Linked DNA regions of Herbiconiux aconitum. The protein of the gene in region 1 interacts with the protein of each later gene in a pairwise test. Links are inferred from orthologs where the notes say so. Each region holds a gene or a part of one and is shown on either strand. Other genes may lie near its edges. The genes, in order: ligA and leuS.

The links.
Region 2: the proteins of ligA (region 1) and leuS interact in binary tests that used the Escherichia coli proteins (3 or more experiments, as listed by UniProt). The link is inferred for Herbiconiux aconitum from one-to-one orthologs.

Annotation. Positions count from the first base shown.
Region 1 is NZ_JANLCM010000001.1:2,285,028-2,293,377, reverse strand. The notes cover bases 2,047-5,182. They hold ligA (NAD-dependent DNA ligase LigA), read right to left. Parts: upstream 4,783-5,182; coding sequence 2,311-4,782; downstream 2,047-2,310. Other genes in these bases: mnmA (tRNA 2-thiouridine(34) synthase MnmA), read right to left, coding at 4,782-5,182; N1027_RS10875 (alpha/beta hydrolase), read right to left, coding at 2,047-2,257. Also shown: Asp-tRNA(Asn)/Glu-tRNA(Gln) amidotransferase subunit GatA, read right to left, coding at 1-895; Asp-tRNA(Asn)/Glu-tRNA(Gln) amidotransferase subunit GatC, read right to left, coding at 895-1,194; more of N1027_RS10875, read right to left, coding at 1,235-2,046; more of mnmA, read right to left, coding at 5,183-5,942; N1027_RS10860 (endonuclease/exonuclease/phosphatase family protein), read left to right, coding at 6,040-7,017; N1027_RS10855 (cysteine desulfurase family protein), read right to left, coding at 7,140-8,350. UniProt on the Escherichia coli protein: DNA ligase that catalyzes the formation of phosphodiester linkages between 5'-phosphoryl and 3'-hydroxyl groups in double-stranded DNA using NAD as a coenzyme and as the energy source for the reaction.
Region 2 is NZ_JANLCM010000003.1:25,238-33,625, forward strand. What follows is about bases 3,597-6,770. They hold leuS (leucine--tRNA ligase), read left to right. Parts: upstream 3,597-3,976; coding sequence 3,977-6,565; downstream 6,566-6,770. Other genes in these bases: N1027_RS19380 (anthranilate synthase component I family protein), read left to right, coding at 3,597-3,865; N1027_RS19390 (ComEA family DNA-binding protein), read left to right, coding at 6,628-6,770. Outside these bases: N1027_RS19370 (helix-turn-helix transcriptional regulator), read right to left, coding at 1-1,472; N1027_RS19375 (aminotransferase class IV), read right to left, coding at 1,524-2,348; more of N1027_RS19380, read left to right, coding at 2,402-3,596; more of N1027_RS19390, read left to right, coding at 6,771-7,533; N1027_RS19395 (ComEC/Rec2 family competence protein), read left to right, coding at 7,537-8,388.

The DNA.
Region 1 (8,350 bases):
TCTCCGCGCCCGCGGCCGCGAGCACGTCGAGGGCCTCGCGGAAGCGCTCGAGCACGCCGGTCTGGAATCCTTCGCCGTCGAGCTGCTTGATCACGCCGATCTTCAGCCCCTTCACATCGGCGCGACGAACGGCCTCGGCCATGCTCGGCCAGGCATCCGTGAGCGAGGTGGAGTCGAAGGGGTCGTGCCCGGCGATGATGTCGTGCAGCAGAGCGGAGTCGAGCACCGTGCGGCTCACCGGCCCGATCTGGTCGAGGCTCGACGCGAGGGCGATGGCGCCGTAGCGGCTCACGCCGCCGTAGGTGGGCTTGACGCCGACCGTGCCCGTGACGTGGGCGGGCTGGCGGATCGAGCCGCCGGTGTCGCTGCCGAGCGCGAGCGGCGCTTCGAAGCTGGCGACGGCCGCGGCCGAGCCACCGCCGGAGCCGCCGGGGATGCGCTCGAGGTCCCAAGGGTTGTGGGTGGGGCCGTAGGCCGAGTGCTCGGTGGAGGAGCCCATCGCGAACTCGTCCATGTTGGTCTTGCCGATGGGGATGAGGCCGGCGGCGCGGAGCTTCACCATCACGGTGGCGTCGTAGGGCGGAATCCACCCCTCGAGGATCTTCGATCCACTCGTGGTGGGCATGTCGTTCGTGACGATGACGTCTTTGATGGCGATCGGCACGCCCGCGAGCGGATGCAGTTCCTCGCCGGCCGCGCGGCGTGCGTCGATCGCGGCCGCGGTGGCGAGACTCGCATCCGGAGCCGTGTGAAGGAAGGCGTGCACCTCGCCGTCGACCGCGGCGATGCGGTCGACGTGGGCCTGGGTGGCCTCGACGGAGCTGACCTCGCCGGAACCGAGTTTCTCGGAGAGCGCCGACGCCGACAGGCGGATGAGTTCGTGGTGGTGGCCCATCACTGCTCCTCTCCGAGGATCGCGGTCACGCGGAAACGCGATCCGTCGTGGTCGGGTGCGCCGGCGAGCGCCTGCTCGGTGGTGAGCGTCACGCCGGGCTCGTCGTCGCGGTAGACGTTCTGCAGCGGGATGGGGTGGCTCGTGGCCGGCACATCGGGGGTGGCGACCTCGGAGACCTTCGCGACGTTGTCGACGATCGAACCGAGCTCGCTCGTCAGGCTTTCGATCTCCTGAGGTGTCAGGGCGATCCGGGCGAGGTTCGCGAGATGCGCGACCTGCTCCTGGGTGATTTCGGACATGGTGCTCCGTGTTTCGATTCGCGAGGGGTGTGGGTTGATTCTATTCGGTGGGGCTGGGTGGGGTCGGGCCGGGTGGAGCGGCAGAGGGTGCGGTGACGCGGGTGAGGAACTCGCGCGTGCGGTCGAGTGCCTCCTGGGCTTCCTCGAAGTCGAGGTGGAACTGGTACTCGTGCGGCAGTGCCGGCTGGTGGTCGGCGGCCCAGAACAGCGCGGTGACGTCGACGCCGGCAGCGCGCATCCGTTCGGCCAATGGCACGGACTGGATGTGGGTGAGGCCGTCTCCGTTGCCACCGGAGAGCCAGACCGGCGGGAGGTCGCCGGTGACGAAGTCGATGGTCGACATCGTGGCTCCGGCGGGCGTCTCCGACCAGTTCTTGTGGCCGGTGTAAGCCCACAGGGCGGTCTTGAAGCCCCAGCCGACGATGCCGGTGGCGCTCGCCATCGCCGGGAGGTCGTAGAGCCCACAGTGCAGCACGACTCCGGCGAGCTGCGACGGCTCGAGCGACGGCACCACACCGACGAGCCGGGCGTAGCGCGGATTCGTGATGAGCACCGCGAGCTGGCTGGCGAGTTGGGCGCCGGCCGAGTCGCCCGCGAGCACGATGCGCGTCGGATCGATGCCGAGCTCGGCGGCGTGCTCGACCAGATAGCCGAGAGCACGGTTCAGCTGGGTGAGGGCGACGGGGTAGACCGCTTCCGGTGCGATCGTGTAGTCCAGGCCCACGGTGACGTGGCCGTCGGCTGCCAGGATTTTCAGGTAGGGCTCGACGTCGCTCTTGCTGCCCGAGATCCAGGCGCCTCCGTGGATCCAGACCACTGCGGGCGCCGGCTTCGTGCGGCCGCCCACGTCGAAGACGTCGAGAGTGGTGGTGAAGCCCGCGTCGCCGTATTCGACGTCGCGGTGCTCGATGAACCCGACGTCGGGCACGTACGGCGCCATTTCGGCGAGCGTCACGCGGGCGCCCTTCTCGAACACCCGCCGGATGACGAGCACCGCCGGCCACGGCGTCGCCCGTAGCACGGCCACGATCGCGCCCAGCACGGCCGCGGCTCCCACGGCCACGCCCACGACGTTCCGCCACCCACTGCCGTGGGCTCGACCTCGCACTGCCCGACTCATGCCGAGGAGTCGCCGGAAGCGGGCTTGTCGGCCTCCGCTGTCGCATCCGCCGCCGCGTCCGCTTTCGCATCCGCCGCCGCGTCGGGTTCACCCTCCGCCGCATCGTCACCCGTGGCACCATCGGCCGGCTCCGCGCCTGGCACCGGCGGAAGTGCCGACGGCCCCTGGCTCACCAGGATCGCGAACTCCGCCGCGTCGATGATCCGCAGACCCAGCGCCTCCGCCTTGCCGAGTTTCGAACCCGCACCGGGACCGGCGGCCACGAAGTCGGTCTTCTTGCTCACGCTCGATGCGGCCTTGCCACCGGCCTGGATGATCGCCTCCAGAGCCCCCTCGCGGGAGAAACCCTCGAGCGAGCCCGTGGCCACCACGGTCACGCCGTCGAGCACTCCGCCGCTGCCGACCGCGGCGCCCGGGCCCGGATGCCCCGGTGTGGCGAACTGCACGCCCGCCGCGGCCCAGCGGTCGATGATCTCCACGTGCCAGTCGACGGCGAACCAGTCGATCAACGCATCGGCGATGATGCCGCCCACACCGTCAACCGCCGCCAGCTCTTCACGGGTGGCGGCACGAATCGCCTCCAGCGACCCGAAGTAGTCGGCGAGCGCACGCGCTGCGACCGGCCCGACGTGGCGGATGCTCAGCGAGACCAGGATGCGCCAGAGCGGCTTCGTCTTCGCCTTCTCGATGTTCGTCAGCAGCTCGATGGCGTTGCTCGACGGCACCGAATCGTCGTCGCCCCAGAACACCTCGGCGTCGGCGTCGTAGGCAGGATCGGCGTCGCGCCCCGACTTGCGCCGCTTGCGGCGGAACGGCGTGACGAGCTTCGGCGAGCCGTCATCGTTCAGCTTCTCGAGCCCGGTCTCGTTGTCGCGCACGATCACGCGGATGGGGAACAGATCTTCCATCTGCAGCGCGAACAGACCGGCCTCGGTGACCAACGGCGGCTCAGGTGGCTCGGTCGGCTGCGTGAGGGCTGCGGCCGACACCTCGCCGAGACCCTCGATATCGAGAGCGCCGCGCGACCCCACGTGCTCGACCCGGCCGCGCACCTGGGCGGGGCAGCTGCGCGCGTTCGGGCAGCGCAGGTCGATGTCGCCCTCTTTCGCGGGCGCGAGCTTCGTGCCGCATTCGGGGCAGAACTCGGGCATCACGAACTCGCGTTCGGTGCCGTCGCGCAGTTCGACCACCGGGCCGAGCACCTCGGGAATCACGTCTCCGGCCTTGCGCAGCACGACCGTGTCGCCGATCAGCACCCCCTTGGCCTTCACGACGTCTTGGTTGTGCAGGGTCGCCTGGCGCACCTCGGAGCCGGCGACCTCCACCTTCTCCATCACGGCGAAGGGCGTGGCCCGGCCCGTGCGACCCACGCTCACCACGATGTCGAGCAGCTTGGTGTTCACCTCTTCAGGCGGGTATTTGTAGGCCGTGGCCCATCGTGGCGCTCGGCTGGTGGCGCCGAGCTCTTCGTGCAGAGCCAGGTCGTCGACCTTCACGACGATGCCGTCGATCTGGTGCACCACGGAGGCCCGGTGGATGCCGTAGTAGCGGATGAACTCCGCCACCTCGCCGATGGTGTCGAAGACCCGGTAGTAGCTCGAGGTCGGCAGCCCCCAGCCCTTCAGCAGCTCGTAGACCTCGCTCTGCGCAGCGACCGGCGGATTCGGCCAGGCGCCGATGCCGTGCACCAGCATCTGCAGCCGACTGAGGCGCGCCGCCACGAGGGCGAGCTGCCGCTCATTCTTGCCTTCGGACTTCTGTCGCAGCGATCCCGCCGCCGCATTGCGCGGGTTCGCGAACACCCGCTCGCCGGCAGCCTCCTGGGCCGCGTTCAATTCGTCGAACGCGGCGACCGGAAAGAAGATCTCGCCCCGCACCTCGACGAGCGGCGGATGCCCCGTTCCGGCCAGCCGGGCCGGGATGGTCTTGATCTGCAGCACGTTCTCGGTGACGTCTTCGCCCACCACCCCGTCACCCCGGGTCGCGGCCGTGACCAGCACGCCGTTCTCGTAGCGGAGGTTGATGGCCAGCCCGTCGATCTTCAGTTCGCTGAGGTAGCGCACGGTTGCGCGACCCGCGTCCCGCTGCACCTTCGCGGCCCATTCGTCGAGCTCTTCTTCGCTGAACACGTTGTCGAGGCTCAGCATCCGCTCGGCATGGGTGACCGGGGTGAACATCGTGGTGACCGCACGACCGCCCACCGTCTGGGTCGGGCTGTCGGGAGACTGGAGCTCCGGATGCGCCCGCTCCAGTTCACCGAGCCGGCGCACCATGAGGTCGTAATCCTTGTCGGTGACGGTCGAGGCGTTCTTCTCGTAGTACTCGTCGCGCAACTCCAGGATGCGCGTGGTCAGGTCTCGCGCTTCGGCCCTGGCCGCTTCGACATCGCTCGGGGTCTCCTGCGGCAGCGTCGCCGCGGCCGCCGCAACACCGTCGTCCGCCGCTCGCCCCCTCCCCCGTGCAGCCATCAGGCGCCTGCCCCCAGGGGGACGGCACCGCCGACGGCATGAACACGGGCGAGATCTGCTGCAACCGTGCGATCGATCGTGCACTGACCCAGCACCCGCGTGCCGACGTAGACCACCGCCGTCTGCCCTGGCGCGACGCCGTTGAGCGGAGTGACAGGCGTGATGACGAGCTCAGGTGCCCCATCTGCATCAGCGCGCACGCGCGCCACAGCATCGACCGGATCGGCGTGCGCCCGGATCTGCACCTGGCAGACGAAATCGATCTCCGGATGCTCGGGCGCCCGCCCGGCCCAGGTGTAGCGCGACCCCGCGATCTCCGCGATGTCGAGTGCCTCCTTCGGGCCCACGACCACCGTGTTCTCTTTCGGGCGAACCTCGAGAACGAAGCGGGGCTTGCCGTCGGCCGCAGGCATCCCGAGCTTGAGGCCGCGGCGCTGGCCCACGGTGAACGCATGGGCGCCCTCGTGCGAGCCGACCACCGCGCCCTCTCGATCGACGATCGAACCGGTGGCCGTGCCGACCTTGTCGGCCAGCCAGCCGCTGGTGTTGCCGTCGGGGATGAAGCAGATGTCGTGGCTGTCGGGCTTGGAGGCCACCGAGAAGCCGCGCTCGGCCGCTTCGGCCCGCACCTCGGCCTTCGACGGGGTGGCTCCGAGCGGGAACATGCTGTGCGCGAGTTGCTCGGTGGTGAGCACGCCGAGCACGTAGGACTGGTCTTTGGCCCAGGCGGCCGCCCGGTGCAGCTCGCGGTTGCCCTCGGCGTCCGTCGTGATCGACGCATAGTGGCCCGTGCAGACCGCATCGAAGCCGAGGTCGAGCGCCTTTTCGAGCAGTGCTGCGAACTTGATGCGCTCGTTGCAACGCATGCAGGGATTGGGGGTGCGGCCGGCGGTGTATTCGGCGATGAAGTCGTCGACCACGTCGGCCTTGAAACGCTCGGAGAAATCCCACACGTAATAAGGGATGCCGATCTTGTTCGCGGCCCGCTGCGCATCCATCGAGTCTTCGATGGTGCAGCAGCCGCGACTGCCCGTTCGCAGGGTTCCGGGCATGCGGCTCAGCGCCAGGTGCACCCCGACGACCTCGTGACCGGCTTCGACCGCGCGGGCGGCGGCGACCGCGGAATCGACACCACCGCTCATTGCTGCGAGAACTTTCATGCCTTCAAGCATACGGGGGGCCTCTGACACGCAGCCTGTCCGCGAGTCGATCAGTGGATGGGGTGAATGCACAGCGTCTCGGTGCAGAATGAGTGCGATGTCAGCACTTCTCGAGGCACCGCGCGAGACCCGAGAGCCCCAACCGCGCCGGAGGCCGAGAATCCGAACGGGCCTTGCTGTCTTCGTCTGCGTTCTGGCCCTCGCTCTCGCCGCCGGAACGGCTCTGCACGTGCTCGCCCCCGAGCTGTTCGGGTTCAGTCTCGTGGTCGAGTCGGCGCTCCCCTGGTTCGGACTGGCCATCCCGGTGCTGTTCGTGCTCGCGTTCATCAGCCGCGCCAAGGGTGCCGTCATCGCGGCACTGGTGCCGGCGCTGGTGTGGTCGGTCATGTTCGTGCCCGCGATCGTTCCGCTTTCCTGGAGTGCGCCCGCGGCATCCGGTGACACCCTCACCATCGCCAGCCAGAACGTGGAAGCCGATTCAGGAACCGCCGCCGATTCGGCCACCGCACTCGCGGCATCCGGAGCCCAGGTGATCGCTCTGCAGGAGATGGACTCCGACGCCCGCGACCAGGTCGAGGCCGTGCTGAGCGACAAGTACCCCTATTCCTACGGAATCGGCACGGTGGGTGTATGGAGCACCTACCCCATCCTGAACGCCCAAGCTCTCGATCTCGGCCTCGGCTGGCAGCGTGCCATCGCCGCCGATCTGCAGACGCCCACGGGGCTGGTGAGCATCTACGTCATCCACGCGGCATCCGCTCGGCCCGGCGAGCACGCCGATCGCGACACGATGCTCGCGAACCTCGCCGACTACATCCCTCGTGACGAGAACGACCGCATCCTGATGGTGGGCGACTTCAACGCCGGCTCCTCCGACCGCAACATCGCGGGGCTCACCGGTCAACTGAGCGAGGCCAACCAGTCCGGCGGCGGCTTCGGCTTCACCTGGCCGGCAGCCATGCCCATCACGCGCCCCGATCACGTGCTGCAGCGCGGCATGGAGGTCACGTCGAACAGCACCCTGCGGGCCGGCGCCTCCGACCACCTGGCAGTGCTCACCACTCTCAACCTGTAGCGCCCAACCTCGTGGCGGGCGCCGACCGTCAGTTCGCGCCCGACCTCCTGGCGGGCGCCGACCGTCGGTTCGGGAGCGTCGAAACGACGAGCGACGCCGCGGCGAAGGGCGCCTGTTCGGCGTCAGGGGTGCGGGGCGGGCGACACGAGGCGGTCGGCGAAGCCGGCCTTGCGGGCGGCCGCGTAGGCCGCCGGGAGGGCCTCGACCAGGGCGTCGATCTCGGCGGGGGTGGTTCCGTGGCCGAGGGTGAAGCGGAGGGCGCCACGCGCCTCGTCGTCGGGCACGCCCATCGCCGTCAGCACGTGCGAGACCTCCGGCACCCCCGCCTGGCAGGCCGAGCCCGTCGACACCGAGAAACCCTGCATGTCGAGGAGGAACAGCAGCGAATCGCCCTCGCAGCCCGGGAACGTGAAGTGCGCGTTGCCCGGCAGCCGGCCCGCAGGCGACGGATCGCCGCGCAGCACCGCATCCGGCACCGCCGCCCGCACACCCGCGATCAGCCGATCACGCAACGCCGCGAGCTCCGACACGAACCCGTCGCCCGCCCCCGCGAACCCGTCCTCCCCCGCCAACTCGTCGCCCGCCCCCACGAACCCGTCCCCCGCACCCGCGTCTGCCGCACCCACGAACCCGTCGCCCGCGCGAGCGAGCGAAGCACCGCCTGCCTGCGGCACCCGGGCAGCCTGCGGAACCAGGGCGGCCGCGGCCGCAAACGCCACCGCGCCCGCCACATCCTGCGTGCCCGACCGAACCCGCTGCTGGTTGCCGCCGTGGATCAGCGGCTCAACGACACTCCGCCGCGCCACCACGAGCGCCCCGACCCCCACCGGACCACCGATCTTGTGCGCCGATATACTCAGCGCATCCGCCCCCACCGACGCGAACGAGATCGGCAGGTACCCGTAAGCCGCGACCGCGTCGACGTGCACCGGCACCCCGGCACTGCGCGTCACCGCGGCGAGCGCCGCGACATCCTGAATCGTGCCCACCTCGTTGTTGGCCCAGAGCAGTGACACCAGGGCGACGGATGCGCCGTGCTCGGCGAGCGCCGACGCCAAGACCTCAGGTGACAGCCGCCCCAGCGAATCCACCGGCAGCTGCACGACGCGCGCCCCCTCGTGCCGCGCGAGCCACTCGACGGCGTCGACGGTGGCGTGGTGCTCTCCGCCCGGCACCAGCACGACGGGCCGCGACCCCCCAGCCTCAGACCCCTGCCGCGCCCAGTACAGCCCCTTGATACCCAGGTTGATCGACTCGGTTCCCCCCGAGGTGATGATCACCTCGATCGGCTCGGCCCCGAGCGACGCGGCGATGACCTCGCGCGATTCCTCGA
Region 2 (8,388 bases), on another replicon or contig:
GCCCGCACCAGCTCGATCCGCGCCCGATCGGCGTCGGCCAGCGATGGCACGTCGACCAGGCGCAGCAGGTTCGAACTGTCGGCGAACCCGCCCGCGCGCGTCTTCGCCTGAGCGGCATCGAGATTGCGTCGCACCCGTTCCGACGGATCCCCGGTCAAGGCAGCTGCCCGCTCCAGGAATGCTGCCGCTGCCGCCAGGCCTCCCTGCGCAGTGGCCCGGGTTGCAGACCGTTCGAGCTCATCGGCGACGGCGTCGTCGGGCCCGACGACGGCACGGGCACGATGCCACGCCGTTCGATCGGGATCCGCCTCTGCATCCATGCTGTCCGCCAGCGCCTGGTGCGCTTGGCGGCGCTGGGCGGGAGTCGCCGACCGATAGATCGCCGAGCGCACGAGCGGATGCCGGAACCGCACGGTGCCGTCCAGCTCGATCAGGCCCGCCGTCTCGGCCGGCGTCGCCGCGTCGGGCTCAATCCCGAACCGAGCCGCTGCGCGCTCGAGCAGGATCCGGTCACCGACGGGCTCGGCAGCCGCAAGGAGCAGCAGGCGTCGGGTCGCCCGAGGGAGCGCCCGTGTTCTGCGCAGGAACTGCTGTTCGAGGCGGTCTGCCATGGGTGTGGCCTTCAGCCCTCCTTCACTCTCGAAAGACAGCTCGCCCGCCGAGAGGCCCCGCGGCAGTTCGAGCAGGGCGAGCGGGTTGCCGTGACTTTCGGCCACGATCCGGTCGCGCACGGCCGGCTCGATCGTTCCGATGACGGCGGAGTCCAGGAGGGCGATCGACTCGGCGGCGCTGAGGCCCGTCACGACGAGTTCCGCGAGCCCGTCGAAACGTCGCGCAGTGGAGGTGTCCCGAGTGGAGACGATGGCGACCACCGGCTCCATCCCGAGTCGGCGAACAGCGAACTCGAGGGCCTGAGCGGAAGCATCGTCCAACCATTGGGCGTCGTCGACGCAGCAGATCAACGGCCTGCTCTCGGCCAGTTCCGACAGAAGTGTCAGCACCGCCAGACCGACGAGAAAACGATCGGGAGCCGCGCCCGATTGCAGGCCGAAGACCGTTCTGAGCGCGTGGTTCTGGGGTGCTGGGAGTGCGTCGAACCGCGAGAGGAAAGGGGCGCACAGCTGATGCAGGCCGGCGTAGGCGAGCTCCGCCTCCGACTCGACGCCGACGACCCGCGCCACTTGGCAGTCGGTCGCCTGCTCGAGCAAGAACTGCAACAGGGCGCTCTTGCCGACCCCGGCCTCGCCGCGAACGATGAGAACCCCACCACGGCCCTCTCGGGCCGCCGTCAGCAGGCCACTCAACCTCTCGCATTCGGGTTGCCGGCCGATGAGTCGAGACGGACTTCCAGGCTGCGGCACGCTCCCCACCCATTCCTGTGGATTGCGAGCCCGTTCGGCAAGTCCCCGGCCAACTGCACGGGCATCATCAGTTGGACTCGTCCACGAACCGCTGCCCGGCAGTCTAGCCATCGGGTGATCGGGCGTCCATGGCGGTCGGGCTGAATGCCGCGGCCGAGTGGGTCAGAGGGGGCGGGAGAGGGCGTCGAGACGTTTGCGCCAGGTGGCCGCGCGGGAGGGGCGCACCTCGAGCACGGGGCCGTCGATCCAGACGTCGACCACGCTGATGCCGTGCAGGGCGCTCACGATCCAGAGCTCGCAGCCGTCGAGGTCGGCGGGGCGGGCACGCTCCTCCACCACGCGGGTGCCGGTGGCGGTGGCGATCAGACGGATGCTCCGCGCGGTCACACTCGGCACCCGCGCGAGATCGCTCGATGGCGCGACCAGCGTCTCGCCCCGCCACCACAGCAGCGCCGAGCTCGATCCGTCGACGATGTAGCCGTCGTGCAGCAGCACGACCTCGTCGGCGCCGTTCTCCTGTGCGGTCGCGCGGAGGGCGAGCAGCCGCTCGAGGTCGGGGCCTTTGACGCGCGGAACCCGTCGCGGGTCGGCGGCCTCGTGCGTCATGAGCACGGCCGACTCGCGCAACCGCGGCGCCACGCGCACGCGCAGCCGCAATTCGTACTCGGCGGCCGATTCGCCTCCGTCCGTTCCCGTGCCGGCGGCCACGCGCGCCAGCTCCACGCGCGGAAACAGGGCCCCCGAGCGGAACGCCCGCAGCCGCCCGATCGCCGCCCCCCAGAACGCCTCGGCTTCAGCTTCGGATACCTCGGCGGCCGACTCCTCGACGCTCGTCAGGAACCTTTCGCGATGCGCATCGATCGCCCGCACCCGCCCCGATGCCGAGACGAACCAGGAGTCGGCGACCAGCAGTTCGTCGTGCGGCCGCAGCTCGCTCTCGATCAACGCGCCGCGGGCCCAGACGAAGGTCGCGGGGGCCTCTGCCACGGTCGATCCTCCTTCGTCGCGCCACGTTCTGCGCCACGTCCTACGCTAGTGCAATGCCCCTGACGCTCCTTCGGCGAAGGCTGGACGTCGAGCTCGACCCGGCCGTCGCGTTCGGCGCCCTCCACGCGCGGGCGCAGAACGCGTTCTGGCTCGACAGCGGGGTGCATGCCGCAAGCGGCATGAGTTACCTGGGGGCCTCCGACGACGTGCGGCGCTGGTCGTCGTGGGCCGAGGTGCTGTCGGGGCTGAGTGAGGTGGGCGCACTCGAAGGCGAGGCCGGTGAGGGTGGCGCCGATGCAGAAACGGGCGGAGCGGATGCGCGACGCGACCCCGACTTCCGCCTCGGCTGGGTGGGGTGGCTGGCCTACGAGCTCGGCACGCTCGACGAAGAGCAGGCGGGTCGCGTGCCGCACCCCGCGCATCCGGTGGCCGTCTTCCTGCGGGTCGACCGGGCAGTCGAGTTCGACCACGCGACGGGCGCCGTCACCCTGCTGGCGCTCGATGCTCCGGATGCCGAGTCCTGGTTCGCCGAAACAGCAGCGGCCCTCGAAGCGGCGGCCCGCGCCGCCGCGAACGCCCCAGCGTCCGCACCGGGCACCGCAGGGCGAGCAGCCGCCGAACCCCGCGCATCCGCTCCTCTCCGCACCGCCACGGTGCGGCACCACTACGACGCCTACGCGCACCTCGTCGAGGAGTGCAAGCGTGTGATCGAGCGCGGCGACGCCTACCAGCTCTGCCTCACGAACGAGTTCGGCCTCGACTACGAGCCCGGCGGCGAACCCGACCCGCTCGAGACCTACCGACGCCTTCGCGCATCGAGCCCCAGCCACCACGGCGGCTACCTCCGCGCCGGCGACACGGCGCTCCTCAGCACCTCGCCCGAGCAGTTCCTCGCCGTGACACCCGATCGAACCGTCATCACCCGGCCCATCAAGGGCACGCGCCCCCGCGGCGCCGGCCCGGTCGAGGATGCCCTACTGCGCGCCGAACTGGCCGCGAGCGGGAAGGAGCGAGCCGAGAATCTGATGATCGTCGATCTCATGCGCAACGACCTCTCCCGCGTGTGCGCCGTCGGCTCGGTGCGTGTGACCGAACTGCTCGAGGTGGAGAGCTATCGTCAGGTGCACCAGTTGGTCAGCACTGTCGAGGGCACCCTGGCTGAGGATGTGAGCGCACCGGATGCCGTCGCCGCCTGCTTCCCGGCCGGCTCGATGACGGGCGCGCCCAAGCGCAGCGCCATGACGCACCTGGCGGCCTTCGAGGGCGCCCCGCGCGGCATCTATTCGGGGGCGTTCGGGTATCTGTCCTTCGACGGATCGATCGACCTGGCCATGGTCATCCGGAGCATCGTGCTCACGCCGGGTCGCGCATCCGTCGGTTCAGGAGGAGGCATCACGGCGCTCTCGGATGCCGCCGACGAGGTCGAGGAGACCCGGGTGAAGGCGGCAGCGCTGCTCGCGGTGCTCGGAGCCGAGGCGCCCCAGGCCCGCTCACGTCGGGAACACGGCAACCTTTAGTACTGTTATTGCTTGGTGCGCCCGGGTGCACCGTCCCGAGCGTCCACCTCTGGCAATGCCGCCGCTGCCGGTGGTCGCCTGCGCACAGCAACGAATGAGAGTCACGTGGTCATCGAGAACACTTCTGCCACCGGTCCGTCGCACGACGACGCGGAGCGCTACGACTTCCAGGCCATCCAAGACAAGTGGATGCCGATCTGGGAAGACATGAAGCCCTTCCAGAGCGACCTCGAGGGCGACAAGCGCCCCCGCAAATACGTGCTCGACATGTTCCCCTATCCCTCGGGCGACCTGCACATGGGCCACGCGGAGGCATACGCCCTCGGCGACGTGATCGCGCGCTACTGGCGGCAGCAGGGCTTCAACGTGCTGCACCCGATCGGGTGGGACTCCTTCGGCCTGCCCGCCGAGAACGCGGCGATCAAGCGCGGCCTCGACCCGCGCGAGTGGACCTACGACAACATCGAGCAGCAGCGCGTGAGCATGAAGCGCTACGCGACCTCCTTCGACTGGGATCGCGTGCTGCACACCTCCGACCCCGAGTACTACAAGTGGAACCAGTGGCTGTTCCTCAAGATGTACGAGAAGGGCCTGGCCTACCGCAAGGCCAGCTGGGTGAACTGGGACCCGGTCGACCAGACGGTTCTCGCCAACGAGCAGGTGCTGCCCGACGGCACCTCGGAGCGCTCCGGCGCGGTCGTGGTGAAGAAGAAGCTCACCCAGTGGTACTTCCGCATCACCGATTACGCCGACCGTCTGCTCGACGACCTGCGGCAGCTCGAAGGATCCTGGCCCGCCAAGGTCATCGCGATGCAGCGCAACTGGATCGGTCGCTCCATCGGCGCCGACGTCGACTTCGCCATCGAGGGCCGTGACGAGCCGGTGACCGTGTTCACCACGCGCCCCGACACGCTCTACGGCGCGACCTTCATGGTGGTCGCCCCGGACTCCGACCTGGCCCAGGATCTCGTGGCCACCGGCCCGTCCGACGAGGTGCGCACGCGTTTCGCGAGCTATCTCGCCGACGTGCAGAAGTCGTCGGAGACCGAGCGTCAGGCCACCGACCGGCCGAAGACGGGAATCTTCCTCGAGCGCTACGCGATCAACCCGGTGAACGGCGAGCGGCTGCCCATCTGGGCCGCCGACTACGTGCTGGCCGATTACGGGCATGGCGCGGTCATGGCCGTGCCGGCGCACGATCAGCGCGACCTCGACTTCGCGCGCGCCTTCGATCTGCCGATCCGCGTCGTGGTCGACACCCTGCAGCCGGTGACCGGCGCGATTCCGGTGATGCAGGGCGACGAGCTCCCCGAAGACTGGCCGACCGACATCAACGACCTCAACCCCGCCACCACCGGCCTCGCGCTGGCCGGCGAGGGGCGCTTGATCAACTCGGGGCCGCTCGACGGACTGTCGAAGTCGAACGCGATCCGCAAGATCATCGAGATCCTCGAATCGGCGGGCACCGGCCGGCCGGCGAAGAACTACCGACTGCGCGACTGGCTCATCTCACGGCAGCGCTACTGGGGCACGCCCATCCCGATCATCCACGGCGCCGACGGCGCAGAATACCCGGTGCCGGAAGACCAGCTGCCCGTGCTGCTGCCGCCGACCGAGGGTCTGAACCTCACACCGAAGGGCACGTCGCCCCTCGGTGGGGCCACGGACTGGGTGAACGTGCCGAATCCGGTTGACGGATCTCCCGCACTCCGCGACGCCGACACGATGGACACCTTCGTCGACAGCTCCTGGTACTTCCTGCGCTTCCTCTCGCCGAACGACGAGACCAAGGCCTTCGATCCGCGTGAGGTCGACAAGTGGGCGCCGGTGGATCAGTACGTGGGCGGCGTGACGCACGCCATCCTGCACCTGCTCTATGCACGCTTCATCACGAAGGTGCTGTTCGACCTCGGCTACGTCGGCTTCACCGAGCCCTTCAGCGCCCTGCTGAACCAGGGCATGGTGCTGATGGACGGTTCGGCGATGTCGAAGTCGAAGGGCAACCTGGTGCGGCTCTCCGACCAGCTCGACGAGCACGGTGTGGATGCGGTGCGCCTCACGATGGCGTTCGCCGGTCCACCCGAAGACGACATCGACTGGTCGGATGTCTCGCCGGCCGGCTCGGCGAAGTTCCTCGCCCGGGCCTGGCGGCTGGTGGGCGACGTGACGTCGCCGGCATCCGTGAACTGGCGTGACGGGGATCGTGCCCTGCGGCGCGTGACGCACCGGTTCTTGGCGGAGGCGCCCGGACTCATCGAGTCGTTCAAGTTCAACGTGGTCGTCGCGCGCCTGATGGAGCTCGTGAACGCGGCCCGCAAGGCGATCGACTCCGGCCCCGGCGGTTCCGACCCTGCGGTGCGTGAAGCCGTCGAGACCGTTGCCCTCGGCCTGTCGCTCTTCGCGCCGTACACCGCGGAGGACATGTGGGCGCGGCTCGGCTACGAGCCCTCCATCGCCAACTACGGCTGGCGGGGAGCGGATGCGTCGCTCCTGACCGAAGAGACGGTCACCGCGGTCGTTCAGGTCGACGGCAAGGTGCGTGACCGCATCGAGGTGTCGCCGAAGATCGACGGCGCAGCCCTCGAGGAGGCGGCGCGCGCCCTGCCCTCGGTGGTGCGCTCGATCGGCGACCGCACGGTGGTGACCGTCGTCGCGCGAGCGCCAAGACTGGTCAACTTCGTCACAAAGCCGGCCTCGTAGGAGTTATCCACAGAAGTCTGTCCGGCCGCCCCGCGGGTACTCCGGGTTCCTAGCCTTGCCGCATGGCAGCTGGGTTCGGATCGCGACGCGGGGCGAGCGGGCGGGCGCGCCTTTCCCGTGCACGTCGGGCGGAGCTCGATGCCGGGCCGTCGGAGCCGGAGGCTGGGCTGCCACCGGAGCCAGGGGTCGGGCTGCCGTCGGAGCCGGAGGCTGGGCGCGCATCGGAGCCGCAGGTCGGGCCATCGATGCTCGAGGCTGGGCCGTCGGTTCGTGTCCGGGTCGGTATCGGTGCGGCGATCGTGCTCGTGGTGGTGGGGCTCGTGTGCTCCGTTCTCATCACCGCGCTCTCACCGGTCGGGGTCACGACGACGTTCGGTTCCGACGGAGAATCGGCGGCCGGGTCGCAAGCGGATGGAGCGGCGGCCGCGTCGGCCATCCCGACTCCCTCCGAACGCGATGGGCCTCCCGATCGCGACGCCGACGGTACGGGTGCCGTGCTGCTGGTGCACGTGCTGGGAGCGGTGGCATCACCGGGCGTCTACGAGCTCGACGAGGGTGCGCGCGTCGTCGACGCGGTGGCCGCGGCGGGGGGGTTGGCTGATCAGGCTGATCAGGCATCCGTCAATCTGGCGCGCCCGCTGGTCGACGGCGAGCAGGTGCGGGTGCTGGCCGTGGGTGAGGTGCCGCCTCCCAACGGCTCGGGTGAGGCTGGCGCTGGGAGCGGCGCTGCCGGAGGGGGAGCCGCGGGCGGCGCAGGGGCGTCCGGCGCCGCGGGCGCGAAGGTCAACCTCAACGCGGCCACGGAGCTCGAACTCGACGGCCTGCCGCGCATCGGGCCCGCGATGGCGGCCCGCATCATCGCCTGGCGCACGGAGAACGGCCCGTTCACCTCGGTCGACGACCTCCTGCAGGTCACGGGCATCGGCGACAAGACCTTCGAGGGTCTCCGCGATCTGGTCACGGTCTGAGCGATGCGCGCCGACCTCCGTCTCGCCCTCCCCGCGGCGCTCGCCTGGGCCGCAGCATGGCTTCTCGCCGGCGCTCCCGACCTCGCGGCTCCGGCCACCGTCGCAGCGTGGCTGATCACGGCTGCGGCCACCGTGAGCCTCCTCGCTCGTGCGGTGAGCGGTGGTTCGGCGCGGCTGCGCACAGGCCGGCTGCCCAGCGTGGTGCTCGCGGGGGCCGCCGTCGCGCTGGTGTGCTCGTCGGCGTTCGCGCTCGGGCACCTGCGACATCCGCCGGAGCTCGAGGGTGGGCGATCCCGGGCCGGAGAGGCCCTGGTGACGATCACGGGCGTCGCCAAGCCCGCCGCGAGCGCCGCGTTCGGTGCCGATGCCGACGGGCAGCGTGTGACCGTCGACGCGGTACTCGACTCTTTCATCGCCGGCGATACACGCACCCAGGCCCGCGCCCCTACGCTGGTCTTCGCCACCATCGCCCAGGGCGCGCGGCTTCCGATCGGCAGTTCCTTCCGCGTGCACGGCACCCTGACGCCCTTGGCGGCGGGCGAGTCGAACGAGTTCCTCCTCTTCGCGCGCGACGGTCCCCAAGCCGAGCGCGGCCCGCCCTGGTATCTCGACTGGGCCGACACGGTGCGCACGGGGTTCCGGCATACGACGGCCCACCTCCCGGGCGACGGAGCCGATCTCCTCGCCGGTCTCGCCATCGGAGACGACAGCAGCGTCGTACCCGCCCTGCACGACGCCATGACGGTGAGCGGACTCACCCACCTCACCGCGGTCTCGGGTGCCAACTGCGCGATCGTCGTGTCAGCCGTGATGCTGGTCGGCGGCGCTCTCGGACTCCGGCGGCGCCTCCGGGTC